4 regions of the Shewanella sp. VB17 genome follow, and region 1 is predicted to be linked to each of the others. Evidence: predicted binding sites of a transcription regulator. Region 1 holds the regulator's gene; each other region holds the start of a gene.

Region 1 (6,036 bases):
GGCACAGATAGTATTAAACCTATATTAGCAGCCTTAGATCGTTGTGGTGCACTTGATTACACCTTTAAACGTGCTCAACAAGAGTCAGAGAAAGCCATCAGTGCCCTTTCTATACTTCCAGATACCGAATACAAGCAAGCACTGATATCTCTTGCTAAAATAGCTGTAGAGCGTAGTCATTAATTTTATCGCGTTCAGATGCCACTCTATGATCTCTATAAACATAAGGGTGACAAATGGTTAAGCGAAATACCATCGGCACATGATAAGTAAACAATAAATCTCCAAGACATTAAAAAGGAGCCAACAGGCTCCTTTTTAATGTCATACTCTACGTTATTCGATGCTTATTTAACAAACTCGACACCCAGTTTAATATCGGCTTGTAGTGTATCAAGCATTGCGTCACGAGCATTAGCTTCAAATTCACTAATATCACCATAAGCTAGCACTTTTTCCACCCCATGCTTCCCGAGTAAAATAGGTTGTGCAAAAAACTCAGCATGTTCACTCCCACCATCGACATAGGCACACTCAACAACATTTTGTTCACCTTGCAAACCACGCACAAGTGAAAGGCCAAAACGACAAGCAGCCTGCCCCATAGAAAGCGTCGCGCTACCACCACCTGCTTTAGCATTAACAACTTCAGTACCTGCATTTTGAATACGAGTTGTTAATGTAGCAACTTCATCATCTGTAAAACTCACACCTTCTATTTGAGAAAGTAGTGGAAGAATCGTCACCCCACTGTGGCCTCCAATGACATTCACCTTAACATCCGCAACATTAAGGCCTTTAGCTTCAGCAACGAATGTCTCAGAGCGGATCACATCAAGCGTAGTAATGCCAAACAACCGATTTTTATCGTACACGCCAGCGGCTTTCAATACTTCAGCAGCAATAGCCACTGTAGTATTAACAGGGTTAGTAATAATACCGATCAGAGCATTTGGACAAGTAGCAGCACACTTCTCAACCAAGTTTCTCACGATACCAGCATTGATATTAAATAGATCTGAACGATCCATTCCCGGTTTACGAGCAACGCCTGCAGAGATCAGAACAACATCAGCACCCTCAAGTGCTGGCGAAGGATCTTGGCCAGCAAAACCTTTTATTTCAACAGCAGTCGGAATATGACTAAGATCAACCGCAACACCTGGTGTTACAGGAGCAATATCATATAGTGATAGTTTAGAATCGGCAGGTAATTGCGTTTTAAGCAGTAGGGCAAGAGCTTGTCCAATACCACCAGCGGCACCAAGTACAGCAACTTTCATAGTTATCTCCGTCATTTATTAGGTGTTTATGATGTGGATTTATCTTTCTAGATACCCGCAAGACTACTGGATCAATCAGACAATTTCAATTCCCCCTTAACCTTGATTAGATTTTTATTTTTCTTCATTATCTTTAAAAGAGCTTAATTAAAGATAGCAGTGTGAAATAACATTTATTTTACACTAAAAATCATGTATAACTTGTACCGTTTACATTCATTACAATCAATAAAAAAATAAAACTTTCGTGAATTTTTATTCACAAAAGTAGAATATTTGTTGACAAAAACGTCTAGTATATTCAGAATGACACAGTTTTTTGAATATTAAAGAATAAAAAAATGCAAGCAACAAAAACTCAAGATCAACTGGTTAGAACCTTTAAAGCCATTTTGAAAGAGGAACGCTTCGGTTCCCAAAGTGAAATAGTCATTGCTCTTCAAGCTGAAGGCTATAGTAATATCAATCAATCAAAAGTATCTAGAATGCTCAGCAAATTTGGTGCTGTTCGCACCCGTAATGCTAAGCAAGAAATGGTATATTGCCTCCCAGCAGAACTTGGCATACCTACAGCCGGTAGTCCACTTAAAAACCTCGTGTTAGATGTTGATCACAATCAAGCAATGATAGTGGTAAGAACAAGCCCTGGCGCCGCCCAATTGATTGCCCGTTTACTCGATTCAATCGGTAAACCAGAAGGGATACTCGGCACCATAGCAGGTGATGATACGATTTTTATCACCCCATCCAATATCCAAGAAATCAACAAAACCTTAATGACGGTTAAGTCACTGTTCAACTTTACAAGCTGATCTCTATTAAGAGCACGCTAAATAATTAAGAGAGCCGATAAACACCAGCACTCTTAATATTGAATCTGCCACTTAAAAGTAGCAGAACATACAATTTTAAATCGTTTAAACAAAACAATATTTAGTGCGACTCGCGTTCAATAAAATCTAACGAGGGAGCAAAGAAAGAGGCTCCTGTTAATGCTTGGCTAAAGTGTAGTAGGTGGTCATGATTACCATGCTCATCTCCATGCACCATGCTGTTGAGCATTTGTTCAAAGTTATCTGAATTACGACAATTTGAAATAAACATAAGCCCCTGCTCTTTTACTGTTCCGTAAGGCATGCTTTGTCTTAAAATCTCCATCGGGTTTCCTTGCAGATCTTTAAGATTAACACGCTTAACATGGCTCGTTAGTGGCTTATCAGCAGCGGCATATTCAATATTATCTTGCTTCGTTCGACCAATAATATCTTCTTGTTTTTTTTGAGGAAGTCTATGCCATTTACTCAAGTTATGAGCAAACTTTTGCACATGAACATAGCTGCCTGATTTAAAATCTTTATCCTCATCACCCACTAGCGCGACTTCTTGACGATGACGTCCCTTCGGGTTTTCGGTGCCATCAACAAAGCCAGTTAAATCTCGATTATCCATAAATCGAAAACCACGCTCTTCATCGACTAACTCCACTAAACCTTCAAACATTTGACATATCTCGTTGGCTATCAAATGCAAAATATCAAAACGATCACAGCGAATATGTACAAATAAATCATACTCTAAAGCTGGTGCATCACGATTACCGGCAGTCATTGCAGGAAAGGGCTTTAATTCTGCGGGGCGATTAGATAGGTACAAGCTATCCCAATAATTAGCACCGACAGCGATAAAGCCATTAAAGGCAGTATCAGCATATTGATCACTCAACTCATAGATATATTGAGCGATATTGGCTAAACAAGGTCGTAATTGCGACTCAACGCCATCATTAGCATTAAACATTAAATAAACACTGTGTAAATTACCTTCAGCACACACTCCCAATTGTTCACGTGGCATAACCTGATTTTCCATCTCTAAAATCACCTTTGAGTATTCATTTATTATTGACAGTATTATCTACAATTTTAAATATTAATGATATTACGACCCATCAATAAAACCAGTATCAAGCTTACACTCTTTAGCATACATGAATATCTTAATATTTAACTCACTTTACGCCTCTGTAAAACAAGAGAATATGTAACAGTAAGCAAATTTTTGCATCCCCATCTTAAAACCCAATAGATCACCACAACATAGACGACAAGAACAAAACATAAAGAAGGCACTAAACACCTAGACTGACTCTTTGAACGGGAACTAATTGATAAAGCTAACAGTTTACTTCGTAGTTAGCAGGCTGTTGTCATCTTGAAAGAGTCTATAAGGCTCTCATTTTATTGATTCACCTATCAGTACTATAAAAATTGCAAACAACACTTTAGAATCTATATCTGACATGCTAACGGCATATTAACTCGGCCTGCTACTGCGCATCATAGTGAGATGTTCAATACCCGACAGCCAAGTTGCTGTTGCTGGCGCAACTCTTTTCCATTGTAAATCTGAATGCCTAAAGTCGAGGTATTCGAGTAAACACGCTAAACAAATTTGTTGGATCGTCAATTCTGGAGTCACCATAACACCTGATCTTTCTATCTCTTTTAGCCCTCTTAACAATGATTGTTCATATCTAGCCGTCCAAAATAGAGAACATTTCCCTTCAAACTTTCTAAGCTGTTCTTGCCTTAAAGAGACTGCGGCATCCAATAAGCCATTAATCAGAGAAAGTTGACATTCACTCTTCCAATGATATCCGTTACCACCAAAGAGTCTGTTTCCTCCAAAATGATGATCTAAATATCGTAGGATCACTTTACTGTCATAAAGCGGAGAGCCGTCATTAAGTTGTAAACAAGGGATTTTACCTAATGGATTGATATCAAGTAGATCTTCACTATTGTCCATAGGATTAACCACACATTCCGTTATGCCATCAATCTCAAGGTGCTGGATCAGTACCCGAACACAACGAGAATAGGGAGACGTCTCTGAATATAATAATCTCATTTAGTTAATCTCTTAACCTATAAATATTAGATTATAGGTTAGTCGAGATACTTAGGCAGTCGAGTCTACCAATACTTTTCTATTGTTATCTGTCCAGGCGCTCGACGAAGGTTTTTGCTTAAGCCTTTTTCTAACAAGATACGATTAGCATCTTTAATCATTTCAGGATTACCACATAACATCACTTGGGAATTTTCAGCTGTGATATTAAGACCTAAATGCCGCTCTATTTCACCAGATTCAAGTGCGGTAGATATTCTACTTGTCAGTGCATTAGGATAAGGTTCTCGCGTAACAGAAAAAAGTAACTTAAATTGATTTGGGTATTTTTTCTCAAGCTGTAATAACTTATTTTTATAAGCAAGATCTTTGGCTTCTCTAACCCCATAGACAAGTACAACATGTTCAAATCTATCCCAAGGTTCAACGGTCTCTAGTATAGAAATAAATGGTCCAACAGCGGTACCTGTAGCAAGTAACCACAAATCTTTCCCCTGAGGTGGTACTTCTTCTAATGTCATAAAGCCTGCAGCTTTAGCTGATACTTGTATGCACTCACCAACCTTAAGCTTTTGTAAATTAGGGGATAACAATCCATCAAGAACCGACACTGCTAACACTTCTATAAAATCGGAGTTTGGTGCGTTCACAATTGAATAAGCTCGGGCAATCCTTTTATCATTAATGACTTGACTTAATTTAATAAACTGACCTGCTATATAAGGCTCCAGATCGACTTTAATTTTTAAAGAAAACAGATTTTCACACCAATCAATCCGCTCAATAACTTCTCCTTCAATCCACATGAATGACTCCAACGTATAAATGATCCCAATCAATTTTTAGCATATATTAGAGATCAGGTATATAGCGTAAAACTTCAGAGGTTAAGGTTTTTCCTGATCATCGCTCATATCAGAATTAAAGCTCTCTTTAAACGCTAATAACCCTTCTTGGACTAATGCATAGGTTTGTTCGACACCACTGGCAATATCTCCTTTTAACACCTCTAAATTAGTAAGTATTTCCTTTGCCTCATCAAATCCTTGATCGATAGCCCCACCAATGATATCCATAAATGAATTCAACTGTTCATCAAATGATGTATTCGAGTTTTGCTCTTGGTAAAGACTAAAAAAATTTGTCGCAAAATTAATGATTCTATCCGCAGTCGCCTCGGCTGAAGTATCAACGCCGTTATCATAGGCCGTTTGTAGAGCATTATCGCCCATCGTCGGAGCTAACTTTTCATTAATAGCTTCGATAGCTGCGCGATAAAGGAGCACCATAGGTTCATTGCTTGAACGTAGATTCACCTCTTGCTGAGCTGAGATAATAGCTGAATTCATTAATTCCTTACTGCTGACATAAGCTGATTTTTTGCTGGCTATTTCTGACACCGATTGACCATTATTATCGGAGACTTCAGTCTTATTTTTAGCAATTCGCGATACTTCTGAACCCTGATTATGAATTTCCATTACAGCCTCTCAATTGATACCTAACTATAACTATTATCGACTACTTTTAACTCAACTTTAGTCGTTATTAACTCATCATATTTTTTTACTCACAAACAGATCACTATGCTTTTGTATTATAAGAAAAATATTAATGACATGATTAAGGCATACTTATTTCCCTTTCTCTAAGTTCTTCTGGTATCCAAAGTCATTTTTGCATCGGAGCTTTAATATTTCAATGCTACTACTAACACTAAAATTGTCCCCCTTGATCGCCTATACAGAAAACATAAAAAAACTCAGATTTAAGTGTTGCTGGACATTTTTGTGCCAGTCAACTGGCTACGAGTCATCAAAATATATCTATAAATGCTCTTCCC
Region 2 (6,036 bases), 350 kb from region 1:
ATTATTTGACTAAGTACCTACGCTGAAACCATTAGATGTTCAGTTCTTTTTTTGAACAGCTCCAATATACAGGTTATCAAATACGGTATGATTTAGACAATCAAGCAGTTAAATCTAATCTCTAAAAACTTTAAGCTCAGTGTCTATCGTGACATAAAACCTAGACATTACCCATCACAAAAATAATACAAGATAATTAGTTTAATCACATTATTTAGTTAAACAAAAAAGTAAGTATAAATACGTAAGCTTTAAGGATTATATTTTGTATATCTAACTTAGAAAACCATATTGAATATAAAGAAACCACCCTAAAGTATTATTTAATAATAAAAACATTGAAGTGACGAACAACTTTAATAAATTTAAAAATAGAGATAGTGATAAATACATAGCAGACGATAACAGAACAGTGTGATAACATGATGTTACCAAAAGGTTAAATTGAATATTTCACTGCATACCTGAGGTTTTTTAGTAAAAATATTAATTTATGAAATTTAAAATGGAAATATCAATGAGAATGATTAAAAAGAATTTATTAGCATCAGCCATCTGTTTAATAACAACGACACTTGTATCAACTGCAACAATAGCAGAAGACAATTCTCTGCCAGCTCCTGCAAAATCAACAAATGAAATCGTTCACTTTGATTCTACTGAAGTTTCAATTATCAGTATGGAAAGTTCAGGATCTGGTTGTCCTTTTGGCACAGTTTCTTCTACCGTCGCACCTGATGGAAAATCATTTGTATTGGGCTTCGACGAATATATTGCTGAAGTAGGTCCTGGTATACCTAGACGCGAAAATAGAAAAACTTGCCAACTGACTGCAGTACTCGACATCCCTAATGGATATGCATTTACCATTGCTGATGTAAACTATCGTGGTTATGCAGATTTAGACAAAAAAGTTGAAGCAATGCAAACATCAACTTACTTCTTTGCTGGTGAACGCCAAGAAGCACGATTAAGTTCTAAATTTATTGGGCCAATATCGAAGGATTACGTAATTAGTGACCGTTTAGGAATTAACAGTCTAGTATGGTCATCGTGCAATGCAACTGCACCTGTTGTGATCAAAACGGAAATAAAAGTCAATAACACACGAGATAATAGTAAAAGTGGCTTAATCACCACAGATACCATCGATGGAAAACTATCTCATCGTTACGGCCTCATGTTTAAGAAGTGTTAATACTAACGCTGTATAGCACTTAATATTAAATATCTCTGCATACTATCAGTATCACCATATTACTGATTGCAGAGGTATTTTTTACTTTATTAATATCACACTATTAATAATACTCAGACACTAGAGGGAAACATGAGGATTATAATCGAATTAAACATCACCTGATCAATCGTCAATCAATGTTTATTTTGTAAACGAAAGAAGTGGGAGATTAAATTTTTTAATGCTACTCGACAGCCTTGTTTCCTAAATCGAGGGAACCTTTTGCCGTTAGCGTGATCTGATCCCTAAAGATAGCTATACGGAAGCTGAAAAGTGGGAAAATCTAAACATAAAATAACCAATTGGTCTCAGTACAATAAGGCGTTGATTAATCGAGGCTCACTCACTTTCTGGATTGATGAGCAAGCAATTAAGTCTTGGTATTGTTGTGAACACCACGGGCGTCGTGGTCGAGGGTTCACTTACTCTGATGTTGCTATTGAAACAGCACTCGTTGTGAAAGGCGTTTTTAACTTGTCATTACGAGCACTTGAAGGATTCACCAACTCTGTATTTCAACTTATGGATGTGCCACTGACCTCACCAAGTTATAGCTGTATAAGCAAAAGAGCTAAGACTGTTGAGATCAACTATCGAGCACCGAGTCGTGGCTCTGCGGCACATGTTGTGATTGATTCAACAGGTCTGAAAGTTTATGGAGAAGGAGAATGGAAAACGCGTAAGCATGGTAAAGAAAAACGCCGTACTTGGCGAAAGCTACACCTTGCAGTGGATAGTAATACCCATGAAATTGTGTCAGCTGAAATAAGCTTAGTTAACGTTGCCGATAATGAAGTATTTCCCACATTACTTAACCCATTAAGAAGAAATATAACTCAAGTCTCAGCTGATGGTGCCTATGACACTAAGGCATGTCATAAACTACTTCAGCGCAAAGGATGCAAGCCAACTATCCCTCCGAGAAGTCATGCTGGATATTGGGAGGATGACCACCCCAGAAATGAAGCAGTAAAAGCACTCAAGGCTAACCAATTAGCGCAATGGAAACAGGATAATGATTATCATCAGAGATCACTATCAGAAACAGCGATGTATCGATATAAACAGTTAATTAGTCCAAAACTGAGTCTTCGGGATTATAACGCTCAGGTAGGTGAAGCGTTAGCGGGTGTTAAAGCAATGAATAAAGTCATAGGGTTAGGAATGCCAGTTAGGAAACACGCTGCCTAATTGGGTGAAACACCTTGGGGTGCTGCGTTTAGAGTCGAGATTTGAGCAACAACGTCCTACTCGACTATAACGAAAAACGTTCAATTATGCAGCCAATCTGACTCAAGCTAAAAAATACTACCTTTAATAAAATCCAAAAAATTATTATTTATCATTATAGAATCTTGTTGTAAATGTTAAATACAACAAAAAATCGACTACTTTGAAATAAATCGGCAAATCAACGGGTCTTTTAGCGCGAAGTTAAATAATGGTTCCGGAATCATGGCTCAACATTAAAAAATGAGCTTTACTACTTAAAGTATTGATTTAAAAGAAATGTAATATTTTACACAAAATAGGATTATTTTATGAATTATATAAAAAAAATTTACACCGTCTCTATCATACTAGCAAGTCTCGGCAATGTATCTGTCGCTATGGCTGAAACAAAAAACACGGTCTACCTCTATGGAGCTGGTGGTCCACACCATGCAATAAAAGATGTCGCTAACGCTTTTACTCAGGAAGCAGGCAATGAAAATATTAAAATAGAAGTGATCCCTGGTCCTGTTACTCGCTGGGAAGCTTGTGCTCAAGGTAAAGAAATCGGCTGTGAAGAAAAAAAAGCTGATATTATCTGGGGTACTGCTGAGCATGTTATTCTTGACCTTATCAGTACCTTTGAACCACTTGGATTTGATTCGAGTAAAGTCGAACCGATTTACCTGCGACCAGCGGTCATCCTAGTACAGAAGGGAAACCCATTAAAAATCACTGGAATCGATGATCTTATTCACAACGATCAAGTTAAAAAAATTGTGGTTAATAATCAAACACGACAAAGCCTCACTTCTGGTACTGCAATTTGGGAAGACATAGCAGGACGTTTAGGTAAATTAGAAGACATCAAACTTTTCCGCAACAAAATCATTTCACAGGCGCCAGGTAGTGGAGCTGCATTTAAAGCATTCAAAGGAATAGATGCTAATGGAAAAGCAACAAGCCAAGGTCACGCCGATGCCTGGATTTCTTGGCCTGAATGGCAAATAAATAACTCAAATGAAGCAGATCTTGTTGAGATTGAAGCTGAACGTCGAATTTATAGAGATCTTAACCTTGTGATCCGTAATGATGCAGAAAATGCTGCGAAAAAGTTTTATCGTTACTTGAGCAGCGATAAAGCCAATATTATTTTCCAATCTCACGGTTTTACTAAATAGAGATAAAATTATTCGTCATATCGGCTCTAATAGCCCATTTTCAACACTTTAAACGACTTAACCTCCATGGAAGGAGGAATATGTTAGCTTTTTATAGAAAGATATTGACACCTTAAAGCAAGCTAAAACACTGAACTTAAAGTTTAAATGCCACATAACCACAACAAAAAAGATGTCAGTACGACATTAACAACTAACTAAAACAGACAATAGACCTAAGAATAACAGGCTATCAATAGTAGCAACGCTTTAATCCTCTAAACCTTCTGCTTCGATATAATTGGCTAAATAATAGCACCGTATGCTCTATTGGTTTAACCTGCACTAACTAAAAAGGGATCCATCCACAATCTATAAAATTCAGTATGTTAAATCAAAAAAACAATACAAATAAAGCAAAAAAAATCCGTGATATTTACAGTTAAAATTATCAATAAAATATTCACGGTTGTAAGAATTGCTAGAGAAAATAGATAAGGTTTTACATACTCGAGTTTAGGGGGTAATCTTGCCTCGTTGAATTGAATCTATATTCAAAAAAAATTTTTAAAAAATATAATGAGAAAAACTTATTGCAATTGTGCTGAACCGATAATTTAGAGTATTAAAACGTGGCTAAAAAACAAAATTATAATATAAAAACCATACTGACATTTATTATTCCGTCGTTAATAGGCTTACTCCTATTTATGACCCCTATCAGCTATCAAAATGCTATCACAATCCCAATTGCTATCATATCAAAAGGATTACAAGCATTCCTTGGTGACTTTTTAACCGCGATAGTAACGGCGATTGTCTGCCTTACCGCTATTGCATCTGTAATCACAAAGCGACTAAAACCAGCTTTTATCACACAACAACATTTTCTTAATTCACTGCTTAACGTATCAGCAATGTGGGTTATTATTCGTGTAATAGGTGCAGCCTTTATTCTACTGACATTCGCACAAATTGGTCCAGAGGCTATTCGTTCTAGCAATACTGGTGCTTTAGTGCTAAATGATTTACTCCCAGTATTATTCTGTGTCTTTATTTTCGCCGGTATGTTACTTCCATTACTACTTAACTTTGGTTTATTAGAGTTATTTGGTACTTTACTGACAAAACTAATGCGTCCAGTTTTCAACCTTCCAGGTCGTAGTGCTATAGATTGTATGGCCTCATGGTTAGGCGATGGCAGTGTTGGCATATTAATGACAAGTAAACAATACGAATCTCGTTTCTATACTCAGAGAGAGGCCGCTGTCATTGGCACAACTTTTTCAGCTGTGTCGATAACATTCTCATTAGTCGTTATTTCTCAAGTTAAATTAGAACATATGTTTGTTCCCTTCTACCTTACCGTTTGTTTTGCAGGAATAATGGCTGCTATTATTGTACCTAAACTTCCTCCTTTATCATGGAAGAAAGACATTTATATTGACGAGACACCGAGACATGCTGATGATGAAATGATACCAGCTGGTAAAAGCGTTTTCTCTTGGGGGTTAGAACAAGCATTAGAAAGAGCATCAAAAGCGGGAGGGTTAAAACACACATTAAATGACGGTATGAAAAATGTTATTGATATGGTATTTGGCGTAATACCTGTCGTCATGGCAATAGGTACACTGGCCCTTATCGTTGCAGAACATACCCCTATTTTCGATTACTTAGGAATGCCATTTATACCTCTGTTAGAACTACTTCAAGTTCCAGAGGCTACAGCAGCTTCAAAAACTATAGTCGTTGGTTTCGCCGACATGTTCTTACCTTCAATTCTAGCCAGTTCGATACAGTCAGATATGACGCGATTCATTATCGCAGCCATGTCTGTCACCCAGCTTATCTACATGAGCGAAGTCGGAGCGCTACTTATCGGCAGTAAAATTCCTGTTAATATACTCGAATTATTTGTCGTCTTTATACTTAGAACTTTAGTGACCCTACCTATCATCGCTGGCATAGCCCACCTCATTTTCTAACATAAGTAAATAAAGAGTGGTTTTACCACTCTTTATTTACGCAAATATTTCCTCAACCTGCTCGCTATTTTGCTATTCACTTCTAGACTTATAGACTTATCACCCATCAACACAAGGTGAAATAACTCTATCGAATGAGAATTTTAATTTTATTTTCGATCTGGTTAATTGGCAACCCTCTCTTTGCCATGGAAACTCAACCCTTGTTCGACTCTTATAGAGACGAACAAGGATTATCTATGAATACAATTAATGATATAGTAACCGATGATAAGGGTTTTCTCTGGATCGCGACTCAAGCGGGACTGAATAGATACGATGGAAAAAATTTCAAAATCTATCAAGTAAACCAAGATAAAGGGCCCACAGAAAAACATATCAAAAAACTTTTTTTTGGTAAGAAGAACCAGTTGTGGCTACTCACTAAGAGTGATGG
Region 3 (6,036 bases), 440 kb from region 1:
TGGGCGGTGATGTCTTTCGGCTCTTTAAACCAAACTAAATCTTTAGGCTTGTATTTAATGTTAAAGTTATCGAGAGCATCGCTTGCGACAAGTGTTGAACTGTCAAGATCAAGATCTGCAAGTTGAGTTGACATCTCTTCAAACCAACCCTTTTCTTGATGAGCCTCTACCGCTTTGATGGCTTCCTCTGTCGTGACACAAATGACATGTTTAATGTAACCTAAACAGAGTTTTTGATTATTGATTTGCGTGTAAAGCCAAACGGCATACTCTTGACCTTGATGCTTATTATTTTTGGTCTTTATTGCTTGTAAAAAAGAAAATTTATAACCATTAACCAACTTTGTTTTATCACGAAGCCACTCTTCATTCCCATAGCCTCTAGTGAACTCAAATGATTTTTTATCGAGGCTTTTATCTTCTACTCCAGAAGGAGTAACCCATTCATTTTTATTCCAACATAACCTAGCGATTTTCTTATCCATATGTTCCTGCTTTTAAGGTATAAGCGATCGTGCCACTTATTTAAGGAGAGGAGAAGTTGATTTTCGCTACTTCACATCAAAGCAAAAGGTAACATTCTAATGTCACTATTTCACCGGACGAGCAGCAATTAACATAAACTTAACAACACATTACCACACCATAACTATCTAAGGAACCAAAGATGGCGATCTATAGGTTAAATATCTACACTTTAGTTTTTCTGAGCATAATAAGGCATCCACACTGGCGGCAATTGAAGAACCTGAATGTTTATTTTTGATGATCTTAGGCTAAGTGAATGATTAATTGCTTAATCTCAGCTTACGGCAGTTACTACGATCACTTTTTATCATATTGAGTAATGTTAAGCTCCATTATCTTCAATATCACAAACATTTTTGACGTACATAATCGCTCTTTGAGGCCCAAAAATTCGAGTATAAGAGACGATAATATTATCTTTATGATAAAGTAGTTTTACTTTATCAGTCATTGATGTTGTAAGCTTCTCACTCATAGTAAGGTATAAATTAATATTATGGGGGTCAATAATGTCCCCTCCATCACCAATTTGCTTAGTACTATAATTTATTTCAAATTCGCCATCACCATAATTTTTAGTCAGCTTCCCATTTGATAAAAATGATGCAGTATTATCCAAACCAGGAGTATTAAGGTAATGACGAGTTAACAAATTACTGTTTTCAACATTACTAACAGTTATAATGCTACTCATCTCACTACCATTTATAATATTAAATGACCCTCGATACTCACCATTATCAATTAAGGAATGTTCAAGATAAATAGTAGATAAATAATATACTAAAAAACAAACAATAAATATTATAGTTCGCATACAGCCCCCATATTACTCAAAAAATCATTTATTTGTTTTTTTGCTAACAAAACATTATCTTTTTTAAATACGAATGAAGCACCTTCACCATCAATAGCAAATGATACATTAATGGTGCCCTGTACCTCTTCTAAAAAAATTGTGCTCCCCTGCGGAATATTTGCAATAATACTTTTTAACCATAAATCAATCTTAATTGATTTATGACTAATGATATTATAGGGTTTTTCATTTATGACTATTATTCGCTCTTCATAACCTTTAGCAATATAATCCCCTTTTTCAACTCCAGCCGCTAAGCTGATGTTATATAAAGTACCTAATAATGCACAGATACTTGCTACCATCATTACCCATTCAATTTTATTGAATAATCGCTGAATAACTGTTTTATGTTGGATTGCTGGCGTTTCCTGTATTGCTATATTTTGGATAGCTGCATCACCTGCATCACCTGCATCACCTGCATCATCAGTAATAATGGGAGAGGTTTCAAGCACAAAACGATAACCCACTTTAGGAATGGTCAAAATAGCATCATTTTTAATGCCGCAATCTTTAAGTATTTTTCTAAGTGTAGATACCGTTTTTACCACTGATGCATCAGTAACAGACCTCCCCCCCCAAACATGGGTCAGAATATATTCACGTTCAATCACCGCTCCAGCCTGACTAATAAGAAGTTTAAGAAGAGTAGATTCACTATGAGAAAGCTTCTGTGTTTTTGTCGTTGTTAATAATACATATTTTAAGGAATCAAATGTTATCTTCTGCTCAATGAGATATAGACCTGATCCCCTCATAGATACCCCTTGATCAGACATAATACTCTCTTATTTATCGTTAAATGGTTATCTTTTAATGCTATTATAGTCTTGACTACCCTACACAAATATAAAAATATTGAAATATTTAAGAGAACCAAGATAAGATCAATCAACTTCAATGGCTTAGATAAAACCATGTCAATATAAAGAGCTCAAACACTGCTATAACAACCTCGTTATGCACTCGACTTGCAGTGGTATGGTAAACCAATGTCCCTTCTCTAACTTAACAAACTAGCTAGAATCAACGACAAGAGAAACTGAGCACGCTACAGCGTGCTCAACAGATAGAGCCTTAAAGCTCAAGCGCAAGAATTTTAGACTTTCTCTGGTAATTGTAGAGCTGTTTCTTTTTATCCGGTAACTCATCAACTTCGACAATGGTAAATCCGTGCTCTAAGAACCAATGAATGCTCCGCGTAGTTAATGCAAATAGACGTGTATAACCTCGTACTCTAGCCTGACCTATAATGTTATTTAACAGTAAACTGCCCCTGTCAGCATCACGATATTCTGGATGAACAACCAAACAAGCAAACTCCCCAGCACTATCTTCTTCGAACGGGTAAAATGCAGCACAACCTATCACCAAGTTATCACGCTCAATAAGCATGAACTGTTCAATTTCCACCTCAAGTTGCTCACGAGAACGGCGAACTAAAATCCCCTGCTCTTCTAATGGCCGAATAAGATCAAGTATTCCACCTATATCACTAATGCTAGCTCTGCGTAACCTCTCTGCACTCTCAGTCACAATTTGAGTGCCTATTCCATCCCTAGAAAAAAGCTCCTGTAGCAATGATCCGTCATCTAAATAACTTACAAAATGACAACGTGACACTCCATTTCGGCAAGCGTCAATGCTAGCTTTTAAAAATGCCTTAGTACCAACACAGATACTGGTTTCAGCATCTAGGTCATTTAAAATGTGTTGCGCTTCATTTGGCATTAACTCAGCTAACACCTTGCCAGTACTGTCTAAAATCCCTTTTTCTGAACTAAAACCAATCATCTTGTCTGCTTTGAGCTTCACAGCAATTTGGGTGGCAACCTCTTCAGCGGTCAGGTTAAAACTTTCTCCTGTTACTGACGCGGCAATGGGGCCAAGTAACACAATTCCATTATTATCTAATTGTCTCTTTAGCCCCTGAACATCGATCCGTCTCACCTTACCACTCAAACAGTAATCAACACCATTATCAACCCCTAGTGGTTGTGCGATGACAAAATTACCACTGACCACATTAATTTGTGCACCTTGCATCGGCGTATTACTCAAACTCATCGACAGCCTAGCGGTAATATCGAGCTGTAAACTCCCTACGACTTGCTTGATGACTTTAAACGTTTCTTCTTCGGTAATGCGTACACCATGATAATATTCAGGAACCAGTGACCTTTCAGCCAATGCTGCATCGATTTGTGGCCGTGCACCATGAACCAATACGACTTTAATTCCTAGGCTATGCAACAAAGCAATGTCGTTAATGATTGAACGAAATTGATTTTTAGCTAAGGCTTCTCCCCCCAGCATCACAACAAAGGTTTTCCCTCTGTGAGCATTCACATAAGAGGCAGACTGACGAAATCCTTCAACAAGTTCTGTGGTTCGCACGCTAGTATCTCACTTAATTTATAAATTATCAGACATAATAATAAATCAATAATAATGCATTTAAATTCAAACTAACAGCATTTAATTTCATCCCGGTCTACTAAAAATATTGAAGCTAATCATTATTCTCGGCTCTGGCTGACTGCTTCGCCTTACCTCATGTGTCCATACACTTGCATATCTAAATCATTCAATACAGCATACTGGGCTTTGAAATCCAGCCAATAAAAAGCAAATTACAGACAAAAAAAAGCCCCTAATTTAGGGGCTTTTAAGAAGTTTATTACCAAGTAATTACTTGATTTTAGCTTCTTTATACATAACGTGCTGACGAATAACTGGATCAAATTTCTTGATCTCCATTTTTTCAGGCATGTTACGTTTGTTCTTTTCAGTTGTGTAGAAATGACCCGTTTTAGCGCTAGAAACTAGCTTGATCTTCTCACGATTACCTTTAGATTTTGCCATGGTTTATTATACCTTCTCGCCACGGGCACGAAGTTCAGCAATAACAACTTCAATACCTTTCTTATCGATGATACGCATACCTTTAGTAGAGATACGTAGCTTAACGAAGCGCTTCTCACCTTCTAACCAAAAACGGTGGTTTTGTAGGTTAGGTAAAAAACGACGACGTGTTGCATTTTTAGCGTGTGAGCGGTTATTACCGACCATTGGCTTCTTGCCAGTTACTTGGCATACTCTTGACATGTCAAACTTCTCCAAAACAATATATATAACGCTCGAGCATTAATGTACCTCGAATATGGCCGTCGCCTGAGGCACACAACAGAGGGCGCATTTTATACAGGATCTAAAAATAAAGATCAAGGGATAGTTAATCTATCCATCCCCGCTCTGCAAATGAAACTATTTCACAATCACCTACAACCATATGATCTAACAAAGAAACATCTATAGTTGCAAGCGCATTTTTTAATCGCTCAGTAATTCTTCTATCGGCTTGACTTGGCTCCGCAACACCTGATGGATGGTTGTGGCAAACAATCACAGCCGAGGCCTTTTTATCTAACACTAGGCTCACTACATCACGTGGATATACTGAAGCAGAGTTGATAGTGCCACGAAACAATTCAACAAACTGAATCACCCGATGTTGGCTATCTAGCAACAAAATTGCAAATACTTCATAGGCACGATCCCGTAATTGTCTCATTAAATAGTCCCGAGTTAAATCAGGATCACTCAATATTTTGCCTCTTTTTAAATTTTGTTGCGCCACACGTCCACTTAGTTCTACTGCAGCATGAAGTTGAGCATACTTAACTGGCCCCATTCCAACTAAGTGACAAACCTGTGATTGTGACGCTGCTAACAGCTCTCTAAGCCCACCAAACTCATTTATTAGGTTCATAGCAAGCTCCACAGCGCTTAACCCATGTGAACCATTTCTGAGGAGCACAGCCAAAATTTCTGCATCGGACAATTGAGACACACCAAACTTAATTAACTTATCTCTGGGACCTTCACCTTCAGGCCAATCTTTAATTCCCATCACGACTTCCTTGTGTGACTTTTTATTCAAAAGTTGAGTATGGACCAGTTTGTAGGACTTGCCTCTAATTATGGTGGACTTTCTCACCCGTCATCTTAACAACATCATTTTTTGATAGGCGCTTTTCTTCTTGTCATTTTTAAAACTAGACTCCTCGCAGCTCATTAGTTTGTGATATCTTAGGCTCAATTAATATTAGCAACTGTTTCGTTTCTTATTGAGCAACTTCTTATGAACCAGAGTCAGAATCAGGTAAACAAAAAAATCTTACTCGCCATTGGTGGCGGTATTGCGGCCTACAAATCCGCCGACCTTATCCGCCGCTTAAAAGAACGTCATTTCGATGTTCGTGTCGTCATGAGCCAAAGCGCCAAAGAATTTATCACACCACTCACACTGCAAGCATTATCTGGTTATCCGGTTGCCTCTGATTTACTCGACACCGCTGCTGAAGCTGCAATGGGACATATTGAACTTGCCCGCTGGGCGGATCTCGTTATCGTCGCTCCTGCGACTGCTAATGTCATCGCCCGTATCAACGCAGGCATGGCAGACGAACTCATAACAACAACATGCTTAGCCACTGAAGCCCCTATTATTATCTGCCCTGCGATGAACCAGCAAATGTACCGCAATCAAGCAACTCAAGATAATCTTGCTAACCTAGCCAAACGTGGTGTCACCGTTTGGGGACCTGCATCAGGCAGTCAAGCATGTGGTGAAGTGGGTCCTG
Region 4 (6,036 bases), 3.7 Mb from region 1:
GTATCCAATCCACCTGAGTATGCTAGCACGACTTTTTTAACCTTGTTTGCTTTCATTTCTACTGACATCTTTTATTTCCTAACTCTTTAAATTTTGCTCACAAAGTGCCTCTGCGAGCCATGAATAGTGGGGGGAGATTACTGACCTAATAAAGTCACCAACACTGCATTTTGTGCATGCATACGATTTTCAGCCTGTTGCAGTATAAGCGACCCATCACCATCGACCACATCTGCGGTCACTTCAACGCCTCTATATGCTGGTAAGCAATGCATAAAATAACTGGCACCCGCTTGTTTCATCATGGAGCCATTGACTTGATAAGGCTTGAATTTCGCTTTTATTTCATCCAAATCGGTCTCATCGCCCATGGAAATCCAAGTATCTGTGTAAATAGCATCTTGCTTAGCTAATTGTTCAACATCCGATGTGAGTATTAGCTTACCGCCATGTTTAGTCGCTAACGCTTGAGCTTCGACAACAACTTGACCATCAGGAAAATGGCCCGGTGGACAAAGCACTGTCATCGTCGCACCTAAAATTGCTGCACCATACATCAAAGAATGAGTAACATTATTGCCATCCCCTACATAAGCAAGCTTTATTTGACTTAAATCATCAAATCGTTCTGATAAGGTCAAAAAGTCAGCCAATCCCTGACAAGGATGATAAAGATCAGACAGCGCATTAATAACAGGAACCGTACCGTGTTCAGCTAAGGTTTCGATTGTTGAATGTAGAAAAGTTCTCGCCACGATGGCATCCGCCCAACACGAAATATTAGCAGCAAAATCTGATACTGGCTCACGTTTCCCTAAAGCACCATTTTGTTGATCTAAATACAAACAGTGACCGCCTAGCTTATTTATACCAATATCGAAACTGACACGCGTTCTTAATGAAGGCTTTTCAAATAACATCACAACACTTTTACCGTCCAACGCGTGACGATATTGAGCAGGGTTGGACTTAATATTCTTCGCTAACACAAGTAACGCTTTGAGCTGCGCTTGAGATAGGTCTTTAATCGATAATAAATGGTTCATTGATACAATCCTCTAGCTGGTGATGTCACCGAGCTTTTCACTATACATCCCAAAATCACCTTAAAATGCTTAAGATTGCACCTTAACGTCTTTGGTATAATCTTATTAATTAGGTTGGATCTGCGTACCAACACTTTGTCCGTTCAAAAGAGCAATTAATTGTTCTGCACTTCGCCATGAAGCAACCTGCACAGTCTCCCCCATCAGTTCTGCAACATCTAATGCAGCTTCAACTTTCACCCTCATGCCTTTTTCAATCACACCTTTATGTATTAAATCATCGACTTGAGCTCTATTTAGGCTATGAATTAACTGGCCTTTACCATCGAGAACACCTGATACGTCCGATAGTAATATCAACTGGGCATCAACAAGTTTAGCGAGTACTGTTGCCGCTTGATCTGCATTGACATTGAGCTGCTGGCCACGGTCATCGATGGCTATCGAACTCACTATGGGTAACCAACCTTGAGATAAAATAAACTTGAGATAAGTTGCATTTTTAGGGCTAACCTCTCCCACAAAACCCAGATCAGCATCTTTAATTTTAGCCGTTACCGTATCACCGTCACCTAAGCTCATACCGATAGCAGCGACTCCAGCTTTGATCGCAGCAGCTTGTAATAACTTATTTGAGGTTCCAGCCAGCGCGCCAACGATCACCGGAATTTGTTCAGCAGGAGTGACTCGTAATCCATTGAGTTTTTGAGTCTGCATCCCATTTACCGTCAGCTGTTCATCAACCAAGCAACCACCACCATGGACTAAAATGAGTTGCTGTCCTTTAGCGATCATTTTAGCTGCGGTATCCATCAATCTTGCCATGCCCATTTCACACTGCAGTAGAGCACCGCCAACCTTTATAACCAATGTTTTATTATTTTTTTTCAGCATCATCGACTCGCTTATCTAATTTAATATTTAAAATGAATCTTTATGCATTGGTGGGCTTGACTTGCTGCCCCCTTCATCAAATTATCAATCGCACTCGCAACAACTAAATAACCAACCTTAGGATCAAACTTCCATCCAAGGTGACAGTTTGGCGTATTCGTCACATCATCAATCTTAGGAAATTGGTTATGCTTAACGGTGATAAGTGGGGCAGTATCATAAATGGCATAAGCTTTTTTGATATCCTCATCAGTAACGCCAGCCTTAAGCTGCACAGTTATCGTGGCTAAAATACCACGTTTAAAGTTACCTAAATGGGGAGTAAATATCACTTCCTGACCCAGCTGGGTGGCGATCTCTGGCTGGTGCCTATGACCCAGTACGCCATAAGGACTCAAACTCACTTCACAAAAGCTGGTATTTAATTGTGCCTTTCTGCCAGCCCCCGTAACCCCACTGACAGCATTGATAACAGGTAAAGCTGATGTTAACAAAGCACTCAAAGGTTTAAGTGCTGTTAATGATGCCGTGGGATAACAACCCGGAACGGCGATCATTTTACTATTGGCTATGTCAGCCGCATTCCATTCAGCTAAACCATAAATAGCATGAGATAATACATCAGGGTAATCATGCTCAAACCCATACCATTTTGGATATTGTGCCTTATCTGAAAATCGATAAGCACCACTGAGATCAAATACAGTTAAACCTTGCTCGAAAAACCAAGCCGCTAAATGTAAACTCACGCCATGATCAGTTGCAAGTACAACACCATCAGCTTGTTCAACAATCAGTGCTTTCGCTTTATCAGACAGAGGAGACAAAGACAGTGAAATATGACTATATGCAGGATAGAGACCTGACAGAGGTTTGCCCTTATCTGCACTATTTTCTGATACATACAAACCTTGAATCACTAAATTTTCATCAGCATCAATGAGTGAGGTAATTTGTGCACCCGTGTAACCACTGGCACCAATAATCGCAATGCTTTTCATAATCAGTAACTTCTTCATTAGGGGTTAATCATTTAAAATAAAAGAGGGGCAAACTTAAGCCTAGTAGAAATACCACTTTTGACTGTTTATCGTCGCAGGAAGTTTTTACGTATCGCTTTAATCATACATTTTTGTTGTAGGTGATTCATTTATACTCTCAATAATGACATTGTATTCTGGTGCTTATCCTAGCACTTTGATAGACTAACACAATAAACTAATTATGCAATATATTTGAATATGTATTTCAGTGGGATATTTATGAATTCATTCGCAGATCTAAAAAGTAATTTTAGCCAATTAATTGCCTCTCCTTCAATAAGTGCACTTGAAGAAAATCAAGACATGAGTAACCAAGGCGTTATTGACCTCTTGCAAACTTGGTTTGCAGAAGTAGGATTTACATGTACAGTTCAGCCTGTTGAGGACTCCCGAAATAAGCATAATTTAATTGCTACCTTCGGCTCAGGTAAAGGTGGGTTACTGCTGGCAGGCCATACCGATACCGTCCCTTTTGATGAAGGGCGTTGGAGCCAAGATCCCTTTACCTTAACCGAAAAAGACAACCGCTGGTACGGTCTAGGCACCTGTGACATGAAAGGGTTTTTCGCTCTCGTGCTTGAGGCCATTAAAGATATGCCACTGGCTCAATTTAAACGCCCACTTCATATTCTCGCCAGTGCAGACGAAGAGACAACCATGAATGGCGCAAAAGCCTTCGCACAGAAAAAGTCTATCGCACCTGATTATGCCATTATTGGTGAACCTACCAGCCTTAAGCCTGTATATATGCATAAAGGTCATCTCGCCCAAGGGATCCGAGTCATAGGTAAAAGCGGTCATTCCTCTGATCCTGCTAAAGGTATTAATGCCATTGAAATAATGCATCAAGTCATGGCACAGCTACTCAAACTTAAACAACATTTAGCAGATAATTATCGAGAAGAAGCGTTTAGCGTACCTTACCCTACGATGAATTTTGGCCACGTACATGGAGGGGATGCAGCAAATCGTATTTGTGGTTGCTGTGATCTTCATATCGATATTCGTCCACTTCCAGGACTTGAACTCGAGGTATTAGAGCAGTTAGTCATCAACTACCTTGCTCCCATAAATGAACAATATCTTGGCTGTGTCACCGTAGCCGCACTTTATCCTGGATCAGAACCTTTTGCAGACAATGCAGAAAATAGCTGGAGTAAACTCGTGGCAGAGCTGTCAGCAAGTGCTCCAGAAGTTGTAAATTATGCCACTGAAGCCCCCTACATCTCTAAGCTCGGATGCCAAACCTTGGTACTTGGACCTGGCAGCATCGAGCAAGCACATCAACCAGACGAATACTTAGAAACTAAATACCTAAACAAAACAGTGGACTTAATTAAACAACTTATCTATCACGCATGCATTAAATAACGAATAGCAGTAACACTTAATACCATCGCCTACCGATAAGTGGTGTAAAACACATAAGTTCACAATATCTCACACGCCAATATTGACCTTGACCATCAAGCCTAGGTATTGTGATAGATTAAGGTTAATTTTTTACTGGAGCGATAATGGCAGATATGTATGCGTCTTTAAGATCCAACGTCGGCACCTTGGGGCAAATCCTTGGTGAAACTATACGCACAAACTTAGACGATGCTTTTCTTGATAAAATTGAACAAATTCGTCAACTCGCTAAAAGCTCAAGACAAGGCGATGAAGCATCACGTGCAGAAATGCTTAAACTGCTTACAGCACTTCCTGACAATGAACTCGTTCCTTTCGCTAAAGCGTTCAATCAATTTCTCAACTTAGCTAACATCGCCGAACAGTTTCACACTATCAGCCGTAACTGCGATGAGTTTGTTTGTGTCCCAGATCCTGTAGAGCAACTATTAGGCAGAGTACTAAGCAGTAACATCGAACAAGATAAGATGCTGGAATGCTTACAAAACCTCGATATTGATCTGGTACTGACAGCACATCCAACAGAAATATCCCGCAGAACCTTAATCCAAAAATATTCATCAGTCATCGATAGCTTGACTGCTTTAGAAAACCCACAACTCACTGAGCGCGAGAAAAAGCAACAACACCTTCGGCTGCGTCAACTTATTGCCCAAATCTGGCACACGAATGAGATCAGGCACGAACGACCGACTCCAGTTGACGAAGCACGATGGGGATTAAGTACTATAGAGGTGTCACTGTGGCAGGCCATTCCCGACTTTCTTAGACAGCTCAATGAGCAAGTCGAGAATAAAACGGGTAAGCAGCTCCCAATTGATATTGCCCCAGTTCGTTTTTCAAGCTGGATGGGCGGCGATCGAGATGGTAATCCCTTTGTCACAGCCAAAGTAACCCAAGAAGTACTTAGCAGAAACCGTCATAGTGCAGCTCGTCTATACCTGAAAGATGTCGTCTTACTCGTTAACGAACTTTCAATGGAAGAAGCAAATGATGAACTATTAACATTGACTAATAATAGCCATGAACCTTATCGATATATGCTACGAGAAATCAGGCAGAAGCTAAGAAACACTATCGATTATTTAAATGAGAGATTGGCAGGTCACCAACCTGAGATTAACCTAAGTACTATAATCTGGCATGAAGACGATCTTAAAGCACCTTTAATGACGTTATATCAAAGCCTGACCGATTCTGGCATGAACTTAATCGCGAACGGTTTACTCCTCGATATGCTACGTCGTATCTCCTGTTTTGGTATCCATATGTTAAAGCTGGATATAAGACAAGATGCAGCACGGCACAGTGATGTTGTTGCAGAGCTAACTCGCTATTTAGGCATGGGAGATTTTAGCCACTGGGATGAGAGTGAGAAACAAGCTTTTCTTCTCAGAGAGCTCAGTAGTAAGCGGCCATTGATCCCACCCAACTGGCAACCGAGCGCCGAAGTCACAGAGGTCATCAGTACTTGCCGCCTAATAGCAACTCAACCAGCTCGTGCACTTGGCTCCTATGTGATCTCCATGGCTGCTAAACCATCAGATGTATTAACGGTTTTGTTGCTACTCAAAGAGACTGGCTGCCCCCACCCAATACGTGTTGTGCCATTGTTTGAAACCTTGGACGATCTGAATAAT

What was found. The regulator ArgR, encoded in region 1, controls arginine synthesis, uptake and breakdown. The targets are predictions, from matches to a motif close to ANTGAATANNTATTCANT.
Region 2: the regulator ArgR is predicted to act here: its motif matches at 4,154-4,171, upstream of HQQ94_RS06420 (YjiH family protein).
Region 3: the regulator ArgR is predicted to act here: its motif matches at 3,841-3,858, upstream of argA (amino-acid N-acetyltransferase).
Region 4: the regulator ArgR is predicted to act here: its motif matches at 3,154-3,171, upstream of argC (N-acetyl-gamma-glutamyl-phosphate reductase).

Annotation. Positions count from the first base shown of each region.
Region 1 covers NZ_JABRVS010000001.1:1,162,107-1,168,142, reverse strand. Annotated here, with positions in the region: gene ispB (octaprenyl diphosphate synthase) at 1-183, shown strand, start outside; gene mdh (malate dehydrogenase) at 348-1,283, opposite strand; gene argR (transcriptional regulator ArgR) at 1,625-2,095, shown strand; gene HQQ94_RS04895 (Dyp-type peroxidase) at 2,217-3,152, opposite strand; gene HQQ94_RS04890 (glutathione S-transferase) at 3,597-4,193, opposite strand; gene HQQ94_RS04885 (ferredoxin--NADP reductase) at 4,259-4,999, opposite strand; gene HQQ94_RS04880 (DUF5610 domain-containing protein) at 5,081-5,674, opposite strand.
Region 2 covers NZ_JABRVS010000001.1:1,509,358-1,515,393, reverse strand. Annotated here, with positions in the region: gene HQQ94_RS06435 (DUF4360 domain-containing protein) at 518-1,198, shown strand; gene HQQ94_RS06430 (IS5 family transposase) at 1,514-2,431, shown strand; gene HQQ94_RS06425 (substrate-binding domain-containing protein) at 2,782-3,633, shown strand; gene HQQ94_RS06420 (YjiH family protein) at 4,245-5,600, shown strand; gene HQQ94_RS06415 (two-component regulator propeller domain-containing protein) at 5,840-6,036, shown strand, end outside.
Region 3 covers NZ_JABRVS010000001.1:724,523-730,558, reverse strand. Annotated here, with positions in the region: gene HQQ94_RS03115 (HNH endonuclease) at 1-485, opposite strand, end outside; gene HQQ94_RS03110 (hypothetical protein) at 851-1,345, opposite strand; gene HQQ94_RS03105 (winged helix-turn-helix domain-containing protein) at 1,333-2,169, opposite strand; gene argA (amino-acid N-acetyltransferase) at 2,468-3,787, opposite strand; gene rpmG (50S ribosomal protein L33) at 4,082-4,255, opposite strand; gene rpmB (50S ribosomal protein L28) at 4,262-4,498, opposite strand; gene radC (DNA repair protein RadC) at 4,626-5,303, opposite strand; gene coaBC (bifunctional phosphopantothenoylcysteine decarboxylase/phosphopantothenate--cysteine ligase CoaBC) at 5,535-6,036, shown strand, end outside.
Region 4 covers NZ_JABRVS010000001.1:4,902,035-4,908,070, forward strand. Annotated here, with positions in the region: gene HQQ94_RS21155 (argininosuccinate synthase) at 1-68, opposite strand, end outside; gene HQQ94_RS21160 (ornithine carbamoyltransferase) at 138-1,046, opposite strand; gene argB (acetylglutamate kinase) at 1,152-1,940, opposite strand; gene argC (N-acetyl-gamma-glutamyl-phosphate reductase) at 1,961-2,941, opposite strand; gene argE (acetylornithine deacetylase) at 3,203-4,354, shown strand; gene ppc (phosphoenolpyruvate carboxylase) at 4,501-6,036, shown strand, end outside.